3 regions of the Streptomyces sp. NPDC002754 genome follow, and region 2 is predicted to be linked to each of the others. Evidence: riboswitches for the same ligand, from Rfam matches in the RefSeq annotation. Region 2 holds a riboswitch; each other region holds the start of a gene.
The links. Region 2 has a riboswitch for cyclic di-AMP ahead of ACWD2L_RS32820 (M23 family metallopeptidase). Riboswitches for the same ligand answer to the same signal wherever they lie in the genome.

Region 1 (3,269 bases), on a different contig from region 2:
GACAGGCCGCCCTCGGCACGCTCCTGACGCGCCTCCCGGACCTGCGACTTGCGGTGGAACCTGACGATTTGCGGTGGCGTGGCGGGCTCATCATGCGTGGACTGCGCACGCTCCCGGTGGAGTTCACGACGCGTCAGAACCCCGCCGGAACTGACGGGCCGTCAGCAATGTGACATTCACGTGATCTTCGCTGCATCGACTTGTGACAGGCGTTCGAGTGCAGCTACGTTCACGGATCATCGCGACACATGCACAACCCGCACCACTTGCACCACCCGTCGCGCGTAGCAGCATCAGTCTCGCGAAAGGCAACCGCATGCTCTCCGGGAACGGTCGACACCGTCGCCCCCGCCAGGCCCCTGCTCTCGTCGTCGCCGCCGGAGTCGCCGGCAGCGCCATCGCGATCCCGCTGTTCGCCGCGAGCGGCGCGAGCGCCGCGACCACGCAGGCGTGGGACAAGCTCGCCGAGTGCGAGAGCGGTGGGCAGTGGAGCCTGGATGCCGGTAACGGCTACTACGGCGGCCTCCAGTTCACGCAGGAGAGATGGGAGCAGTACGGGGGGCTCGACTACGCCCCGCGTGCCGACCAGGCCAGCCGCTCGCAGCAGATAGCCGTCGCCGAGAAGGTTCTTGACGCCAAGGGTGTGAGTGCCTGGCCGATGTGCTCGCTCACCGCGGACCTCACCAAGGGCGACGACTCGGCGGAGGTCGATCCGGGCGTCTCCGCGTCGCCGCAGCCGTCCGAGTCGGCATCCGATTCCGCGTCCGAGCCGTCGGACACCGATGCCGACAACAAGTCGGACGACGACGCCGACAAGGCGGGCTCCACCGATTCAGCCGATTCGGGAGACAAGGGTCACGACGGCGGTGAGGGTTCCGACGCGTCGGACGAGCCGTCGGCCGACCCCTCGCGCGATACCTCCGGTAGCAGCGCCGAGGGCTCCCCGTCCCCCTCAAGTGACAAGTCCCACGCACCTTCTGACGGCGACGACACGGCCTCCTCCTCCTCCGAAACGGCCTCGCCGTCCGCCTCCCCCTCCGGTGACGGTGACGGTGCCGCGTCGGACGACGCCACGGCGGGCCGCCACCGCGGAGACCGTGCCGGTGACGACGGTTCCGACTCCCGTACGGGAGAGGGGCGTCACGCCTCGCGTGACGAGAAGCGCGGCGACGACACGTACGAGGTGCACGCCGGCGACAACCTCTGGGACATCGCGAAGGCTCAGGACGTGCACGGCGGATGGGACGCGCTCTACGAGCGGAACAAGGAGACGGTAGGTACCGACCCAGACCTCATCCTTCCTGGTCAGAGCCTGGATCTTGGGGACGGATCGGGCAAAAGGTAGCGGGAGTTCGGGCCGTTTGAGGGGGCTTTGTCCGATGTCGATCGAGTGAGACATGGGTCTCAAAGCCCCTGATCGACTTTGAAATCGGACGGATCGACCGCTTACGTTCGTGACCGCTCGCTTCAGCGGGCCCCGATGGACGTCACGCCGAATCCTGCCAACGTCCGTACGGGAACAGTCGACGCGTAAGCGCCGTAGGCAGGAGCGGGGGACCCAGGTAAGCCGCCCTTCCGGGAGACCGGACGGGCTTGGGGTTAAGCAGCGCACAAGGATGCGTCTGCCGGACACTCACTGGTCCGAACCCGACAGCTCACCTCGCAGGCGTCGGTGAGGAGATATCTCCATGCTGTTTTCCGGCAACAACAAGCACCGCCGCCCCTCCAAGGCCGTTCGCGTCGCCACGCTCGGCGGAGTCGCCGCTGCCGCCGTCGCCGTGCCGCTGATGGGTGCCGGTTCGGCCTCCGCCGCGACCACGTCCGAGTGGGACCAGGTCGCGCAGTGCGAGTCCGGCGGCAACTGGTCCACCAACACCGGCAACGGTTTCTACGGTGGCCTGCAGTTCTCGTCCTCCACCTGGTCCGCCTACGGCGGCTCGCAGTACGCCTCCACCGCCGACCAGGCCTCCAAGGCGCAGCAGATAGCCGTCGGCGAGAAGGTTCTCGCCTCGCAGGGCAACGGTGCCTGGCCGAACTGCGGCTCGGGCCTGTCCTCCACCCCGAACGAGGGTGGCGCGGACGACTCGTCCTCGCAGCAGCAGGACACCCAGAGCACGCAGCAGCGTGCCGACCGCTCCGAGCAGCGCGAGCAGCCGAAGCAGGAGGCCCCGAAGCAGGCGGCCCCCAAGCAGGAGGCCCCGAAGCAGGCGGCTCCGAAGCAGGACACCGTCACCACCCCGACCGGTAACAAGGTCGAGAAGGGTGACGGCGAGTACAAGGTGAAGACCGGCGACACCCTCAGCAAGATCGCCGAGGCGCACGACTCGAACTGGCAGAAGCTGTTCGAGAAGAACAAGGACATCGTCAAGGACGCGGACCTGATCTACCCGGGTCAGCAGCTGCACCTCAGCTAAGACCGTCCGGCCCCGCGCAGGGGCCACCAGGCCCGCACAGGGCCACCAGGTACGGGCTCGGCATCGGCGGACGCCGAGCCCCGCCGCACCCCGTCCCCACGGGCCGCTCACTTCGGCGACCTCCCTCCCGGCGCAGCCGGGAGGGAGGTCGCTGTTTTTGTTCCGTTAAGGAACATTTCGCTAACGGCGTTGTCCACAAGACGGGCGTTCGGATGGCCGATGCCCTCGGGCCGGTTACGCTCGGGGATGCGGGACCCGTTGTCCGACGGTGCCCGCAAAGCTTCGTCACATCCCAGAAGGAGATGCTCGTGCCGTCCATCGACGTCGTCGTAGCCCGGGAAATCCTGGACTCCCGAGGCAATCCCACGGTCGAGGTCGAGGTCGGCCTCGACGACGGGAGCACCGGCCGTGCGGCCGTCCCGTCGGGTGCCTCCACCGGTGCCTTCGAGGCCATCGAACTCCGCGACGGTGACCCCAACCGTTACCAGGGCAAGGGCGTCGAGAAGGCCGTCCTCGCCGTCATCGAGCAGATCGGCCCGGAGCTCGTCGGCTACGACGCCACCGAGCAGCGCCTGATCGACCAGGCGATGTTCGACCTGGACGCCACCGACAACAAGGGCTCGCTCGGCGCCAACGCCATCCTCGGCGTCTCCCTCGCCGTCGCGCACGCCGCGTCCGAGGCGTCGGACCTGCCGCTCTTCCGCTACCTGGGCGGCCCGAACGCGCACCTTCTCCCGGTGCCGATGATGAACATCCTGAACGGTGGATCCCACGCGGACTCCAACGTCGACATCCAGGAGTTCATGATCGCCCCGATCGGCGCGGAGTCCTTCTCCGAGGCCCTGCGCTGGGGCG
Region 2 (3,269 bases):
CGACGTCCTGCAGCTCACCCTCGTACGTGTCGCGCGAGACTAGGTTGTAGTGCGGCTGGAGCGCGACGTAACGGGCGAGGCCCTCGCGGTCGGAGAGGTCGAGGGAGTCCTGGAGGCGCTGCGCGGAGATGTTCGACGCGGCGATGTGGCGTACCTTGCCCGCCTTCACCAGTTCGTCAAGGGCGCCGATGATCTCCTCGACCGGCACCTCGGGGTCGTCGTAGTGCGTGTAGTACAGGTCGATGTGGTCGGTGCCGAGGCGCTTCAGGGAGGCGTCGGCCGCGGCCTTGATGTTGGCCGCGGACAGGCCCTGGAACTCCGGGTGGTGGCCGCCCTTGGTGGCGATGACGACGTCGTCGCGGCGGCCGCGCGAGGCCAGCCACTTGCCGATGACGGTCTCCGACTCACCGCCCCGGTTGCCGTCCACCCACGCCGAGTACACATCGGCGGTGTCGATGAAGTTGCCGCCCGCGGCGACGTACGCGTCGAGCACCTCGAAGGACGTGGCCTCGTCGGCGGTCCAGCCGAACACGTTGCCACCCAGGGACAGCGGGAAGACCTCGAGGTCGGAGGTGCCGAGCTTGCGCAGAGAAGGAGAGGAAGTCATGCCCCGACTCAACACCCGTACGGAATACGGTATTCCGCGACCGCGCCGAAAATCGCCTCAAGAGACCCAGGAATGGGCAAACCGGCAGCCCTGACGTCGGGGGGTGAGCGCCAGGACCGCCGGAGTTCACGTGTTCAGGGCGTGAGGCCCTTTTCGCGCAGCCACGACGCCGGGTCGACGCCGGTGGACTGCCCGCCGGGGTGGACCTCCAGGTGGAGGTGCGGCCCGGTGACATTGCCCGTGGCGCCCACGCGGCCGATGACATCGCCGGTGCTGACCTTCTGGCCCGCGCTGACATTGAGCGAGGACTGGTGGCAGAACCACAGCTCGGTGCCGTCGTCGAGGGTGAGCACCGTGCGGTATCCGTACGCGCCCGCCCAGCCGGCCTCCGTGACCGTGCCGGAGTGGATGGCGCGGATCGGCGTACCGGTGGAGGCGGCGAAGTCGAGGCCCGTGTGGTACCCGGAGGACCACATGGAGCCGGGCTGGCCGAAGGTGCCGGAGAGCGTGTACGAGGCGACCGGGAGCTTGAAGCTCTTGGCCAGCTTGGCGAGGCGCTCGGCCTCGGCCTTGCGGCGGGCCTCCGCCTCGGCCTTCTTCTTCTCGGCGAGCTCCTTGGCCTTGGCCGCGTCCTGCTTGGCCGCGGCCTCGACGGCCGCCTGCTTCGCGGCGGCCTCCTCCGCGGCCTGCTTCGCGGTGGCGTCGGCCGCGTCCTGCTGCGTCTCGGCCTGCTGCATGATGCGGGCCCGCAGCGCCTCGCCCGCGCCGGTCTGCCCGTCGGCGGCCTCGGCCTGGGTGATACCGGCGCCGCTCAGCGGGGAGGCCGTGGCGCCGGAGTCGGAATCGGAGTCCGAGCCGTCGGACATCAACGAGCCCACGCCCGGCAGCGACTTGGCCGCGGGCAGCGAGTCCTTGACCGCCGACAGGTCGGGCATGGATATGTGGACCGCGGGCTTGCCGCCCTGTGCGGTGGCGATGCCGCCCGCACCGACGGCGGCGACCACGCCGACGCCGAGAACAGTGGAGCTACGAGCGAATCCACCACGGCGGCGGGCTGTGCGATGCCTGCCGCGGACGGGGGAGACGGACTCCTCGGTGGGATTCCACTCCTCCCAGGTCTCCTGCTCGACGCCGAAGTCGTCTTCGGGTCCGTAGAAGAAGTCTGGGGCAGGCCGGTTCGACGCCACGGGGGCGCTCTCCTTTCCTTCCTTCTCGCCTACCGGGTTAGCTGACGGGTTCGGAGCAGGAAGGTCTCCTACCGACATCGCGAGCTTCAACGATGTCCGATTCACCCCAAGTTGATGGTTCCCCGGTTCCCTTGCGGGATTAAGCGTGTGCGCACGGAGCTGTCTCTTGTGACGGCTGGGACGACCGCGCTGCGTTATCGAACGTTAATAGACAGCAGACAATAATTCCAAGCGCTTCCCACTGATCGTTCACGACTCTGGCCAGGACTTATCGGGACACGAGCGGGCGGATCGGGGCGAGTTGGCAGAGCCTCGCAAACGTCCGCGCAAGTGATGGTGCGTCAATTGTTATGCGGAGCGGCGCCGTTCGACTACGGTCGGCTACCACAGGTAACAACGATCAAGAAACTCGGGCCCGCCCAACAGCCCCGCCCCTCAGCCCCGCCGCACGGCGAGCAGCGCCATGTCGTCCTTCGTCCCGCCGCCGGTATGCGCGCGCACCTCCACGGCGAGGGCCGCGAGGAGTTCATCGGGTCCGGGGAAGACGCGTCCGGAGAGCCGGGCCGCCGGATCGTAGAAGCGGCCGCTCGGGTCGCGCGCCTCGGAGAGCCCGTCGGTGTAGAGCAACAGCGTGGCCGCGGACGGGAACGCCGCCTCGACGGCCCGGTCGGGCCAGCTGCCGAGTTCGCTCATGCCGAGCGGCAGCGCCGCCTGGCACGGGTCGAGTGCGCGTACGGTGCCGTCGCCGAGCAGCAGCAGCGGGCTGGGGTGACCGCGGTTGAGGACGCGGACGAGTTCGACGCCGTGCGGGATCTCGACGAGCACGGCCGTGGTGAAGCCCTCGAAGTCGTCGATGCCGCTGCGCCGGGTGCCCTCGCGGGCCAGCGCCCGCTCCAGGCGCTGGGCGACGGCCTCCAGGGAGCCCTCCTGCTCGGCGGCCTCCCGGAACGCGCCGATGACGACGGCGACCGCGGCGACCGCGCCCATGCCCTTGCCGCGTACGTCGCCGACGATGATCCGGATGCCGTGCGGAGTGTCCTGGACCGCGTACAGGTCACCGCCGATGAACGCGCCGGCCTGCGCCGCCTCGTAGCGCGCCGCGATCACGAAGCCGCCGAGCCGCTGGGGCGGCCGGGGCAGCACCGCGAGCTGCGCGGCCTGGGCGATCTCGCGGGCGGAGGCCAGCTGCTCGTAACCGCGGTACACGATCCGGTTGATCACACAGGCCAGGACGCAGACGGTGGCCACGGTCACGACCTCGGTGACGAACACGGAGTCGAGGTTCTCCGTGAAGCGCAGGTGCACGGCGGTGATCGCAACGATCGACACGACGCCCGTCAGGATCGTCGCGCCGAGCGAGAAGAACGGGGCGGCGACCAGTGGCGCCGCGCTGAACAAAGGGGCGCCGGGAAAGCCCTTGGGGGTGACGTACTCGTAGATCGCACCGCCGATGATGAGCAGCAGGGGCAGCAGCC
Region 3 (3,269 bases), on a different contig from region 2:
GATGGCACCGTGCTCGGCCCAGGACTCGGCCGGCCGGGCCGGGCTCTCCACGGCGTACATCCAGGCGATCTTGTGGCGGAGCTGGGTGAGCAGGGTGATCAGGCCAGGGCTGCCCGAGGCCTGGGCGAGCGTCTCGTGGAACCAGCTGCCGAGAGAGCGCAGATCCTCGCTCTCACCCCGCCGGGAGCGCTCCTGCCCCAGCCTGACCAGGCCGCGCAGCACCTTGAGGTGGGCCTCGGTGCGGCGCTGCGCGGCGCGGGCGGCGCCCATGGGTTCGAGCAGCATGCGGATCTCCAGGAGGTCGGCCGCCTCCCGCTCGGTGGGTTCGGCCACGCACGCGCCCGCGTGCCTGCGCGTGACGACGAACCCCTCCGCCTCCAGGGTGCGCAGCGCCTCACGGACAGGCACGCGCGAGACCCCGTAGCGACGCGCGAGCAGTTCCTCGGTGAGCCGGCCACCGCGCTCGTAGACGCCGGCGACGATGTCGTCGCGGATCGCTGTGCATACCGACTGTGCGGGAATGCGCATGACTCGGCCTCCGCCTCGATGCCCGCGATACGCGGTCGATTGACACCCGGTCAAGCGCGAATGGCACGCGGCCGGAACGTTTACCCCGTGACTCTATTCCACCGGACTTGAATTTCCGACGAGGGGACTGAATCCGGGGATATTTTTTGGACATCGCGACCCCACGCACGCGAAAGCCCCGGCTCGGTGAGCCGGGGCTTTCGCGTGCGTGGGGTCTTGCGGGTCAGACGTTCACACCGTGCTGGCGCAGGTACGCGACGGGGTCGATGTCCGAGCCGTAGTCGGGGCCGGTACGGGCCTCGAAGTGGAGGTGCGGGCCCGTGACGTTGCCGGTGGCTCCGGAGAGGCCTATCTGCTCGCCGGGGGTGACGTCCTGGCCGACGGAGACGCCGATCGAGGACATGTGACCGTACTGGGTGTACGTACCGTCCTTCATCTTGATCACGACGTTGTTGCCGTACGCGCCGCCCCAGCCGGCCTCGACGACGGTGCCCATGCCGACCGCGTGCACCGAAGTGCCGCTGGAGGCGTGGAAGTCGATGCCGGTGTGGCTTCCGGAGGACCAGAGTCCGCTGCCGGCCTGGTAGGCGGTGGAGACGTACGAGCCGGAGATCGGCGACACGAAGCTGTTCAGGCGCTTGCGCTCGGCCTCGCGAGCGGCGCGCTCCTTGGCCTCGCGCTCCTTCTCGGCCTTCTCGGCGGCCCGCTTCTTGGCCTCCGCCTCGGCCTTGCGCTTGGCCTCCTCGGCCTTCTTCTTGGCCTCGGCCTCGGCCTTCGCCTTGGCGGCGGCCTTCTGCTGCGCGGTGGCCTGCGCGTCGATCTGCTCGGCCAGGGAGTCGCCGATGGCGACGGCCTGCGTGAGGCCGTCGTGCGGCGCTGTCGCGGTGTCGGCGGCGAGGGCGGGAGCGGCGAGGCCACCCACCACGCCCGTCGTGGTGATGGCGGCGACGCCCGCGAACTGAGCGGTGGTGCGCGTCAGGCGGCTGGGACGGCGGTGCTTCCCGGTGGCACGGGTGAACCCCATGAAGTGGCTGGTCCTTTCCTTCCTTCTCGCCTACCGGGTTAGCTGACGGGTTCGGAGCAGGAAGGTCTCCTACGGGCCCCTCCCCTTGCGGGAAGAGCGCCCGATTCACCCCAGGGACTTCGGTGGGTCCCCGGCTCCCCTGGCTCGCACCACGGGGACTCGGCGATGACTGTCCGGTGTCGCGGGCGCGACGTACGTCTGGCGAACAGCCGGAGGGAACGCTAAGCGGGGCGTCTTTGAATCAACAAACAGAACCCGACTTTTGTAGCGCACGCCACAGGGCAGACAGGCAACCACTACGCCAATACGGACATTTGGGAACGTGTGGTGATTGGGGGTGATCGTGACCGACACCACGAAGCCCCGGCTGCCGGGAGCGGCGCCGGGGCTTCGGACGTGCCGCGGGAGACGAACTCAGCCCGCGACCACAGTGACCTCGCCGATACCGAGCGCCTTCACCGGCTCCTCGATCTGCTCGGCGTCGCCCACCAGGATCGTCACCAGGCGGTCCGCGGGGAACGCGCTCACGACGGCGGCCGTGGCCTCCACGGTGCCCGTGGCGGCCAGCTGCCGGTACACCTGCGCCTGGAAGTCGTCCGGCAGGTGCTGCTCGACCTGGTCGGCGAGGGTGCTCGCGACGGCCCCCGCGGTCTCGAACTTCAGTGGGGCCACACCCACCAAGTTCTGTACGGCGGTGTCCCGTTCGGCGTCCGTGAGCCCCTCGGCCGCGAGCGTGCGCAGGACCTTCCACAGGTCGTCGAGCGCGGGCCCGGTGTTCGGCGTGTCCACCGAGCCGCTGATGGCGAGCATCGCGGCGCCGCTGCCGTCGGGCGCGGAGCGCAGCACCTGGGCGAAGGACCGCACTCCGTAGGTGTAGCCCTTCTCCTCGCGCAGTACGCGGTCCAGGCGCGACGTGAGAGTGCCGCCCAGGCAGTACGTGCCGAGGATCTGCGCGGGCCACACACGGTCGTGCTTGTCCGGTCCGACCCGCCCCATGAGCAACTGCGTCTGCACAGCGCCGGGGCGGTCCACGATGATCACGCGGCCGGTGTCGTCGGCGACGACCGGCGGCACGGGGCGCGGCTCCGCGGTGTCGCCCGTCCAGGCGCCGAGCGTGTCGGCGAGCAGGGCGTCCAGGTCGACGCCCGTCAGGTCACCCACGACGACGGCCGTCGCGGCGGCGGGGCGTACGTGCCGGTCGTAGAAGGCACGCACGGCCACCGCGTCGATGGCCGAGACGGTCTCCTCGGTGCCCTGGCGCGGGCGCGACACGCGCGCGTCGGCCGGGAAGAGCTGCTTGGAGAGCTCCTTGGCGGCGCGCCGGGCCGGGTTGGCGCTCTCGTGCGGGATCTCGTCCAGCCGGTTGCGGACGAGGCGCTCGATCTCGCTGTCGTCGAAGGCAGGGGCGCGCAGGGCGTCGGCCAGGAGGGTGAGGCCCTTGGCGAGCCGGGAGGCCGGCACTTCGAGGGAGGCACGGACGCCGGGGTGGTCGGCGTGCGCGTCCATCGTGGCGCCGCAGCGCTCCAGCTCAGCGGCGAACTCCTCGGCGGAGTGCTTGTCGGTGCCTTCGTTGAAGGCCCGCGCCATGATCGTCGCGACGCCGTCGAGGCCCTTCGGTTCGGCGTCCAGCGGCGCGTCCAGGTGCACCTCCACGGCGATGACCTGCTGGCCGGGCCGGTGGCAGCGCAGCACCGTCAACCCATTGGGGAGCGCGCCG

Region 1: linked by a shared signal. The riboswitch ahead of ACWD2L_RS35805 (transglycosylase family protein) and the one ahead of ACWD2L_RS32820 (M23 family metallopeptidase) in region 2 are both predicted to bind cyclic di-AMP.
Region 3: linked by a shared signal. The riboswitch ahead of ACWD2L_RS17655 (M23 family metallopeptidase) and the one ahead of ACWD2L_RS32820 (M23 family metallopeptidase) in region 2 are both predicted to bind cyclic di-AMP.

Annotation. Positions count from the first base shown of each region.
Region 1 covers NZ_JBSFVM010000033.1:74,063-77,331, reverse strand. The annotation lists gene ACWD2L_RS35815 (cytochrome P450 family protein) at 1-173, shown strand, start outside; gene ACWD2L_RS35810 (transglycosylase family protein) at 317-1,345, shown strand; cyclic di-AMP (ydaO/yuaA leader) riboswitch at 1,526-1,684, shown strand; gene ACWD2L_RS35805 (transglycosylase family protein) at 1,689-2,414, shown strand; gene eno (phosphopyruvate hydratase) at 2,723-3,269, shown strand, end outside.
Region 2 covers NZ_JBSFVM010000026.1:73,904-77,172, reverse strand. The annotation lists gene ACWD2L_RS32825 (aldo/keto reductase) at 1-607, opposite strand, end outside; gene ACWD2L_RS32820 (M23 family metallopeptidase) at 742-1,794, opposite strand; cyclic di-AMP (ydaO/yuaA leader) riboswitch at 1,806-1,950, opposite strand; gene ACWD2L_RS32815 (PP2C family protein-serine/threonine phosphatase) at 2,230-3,269, opposite strand, start outside.
Region 3 covers NZ_JBSFVM010000007.1:112,996-116,264, reverse strand. The annotation lists gene ACWD2L_RS17660 (GntR family transcriptional regulator) at 1-528, opposite strand, end outside; gene ACWD2L_RS17655 (M23 family metallopeptidase) at 752-1,552, opposite strand; cyclic di-AMP (ydaO/yuaA leader) riboswitch at 1,566-1,727, opposite strand; gene ACWD2L_RS17650 (M16 family metallopeptidase) at 1,967-3,269, opposite strand, start outside.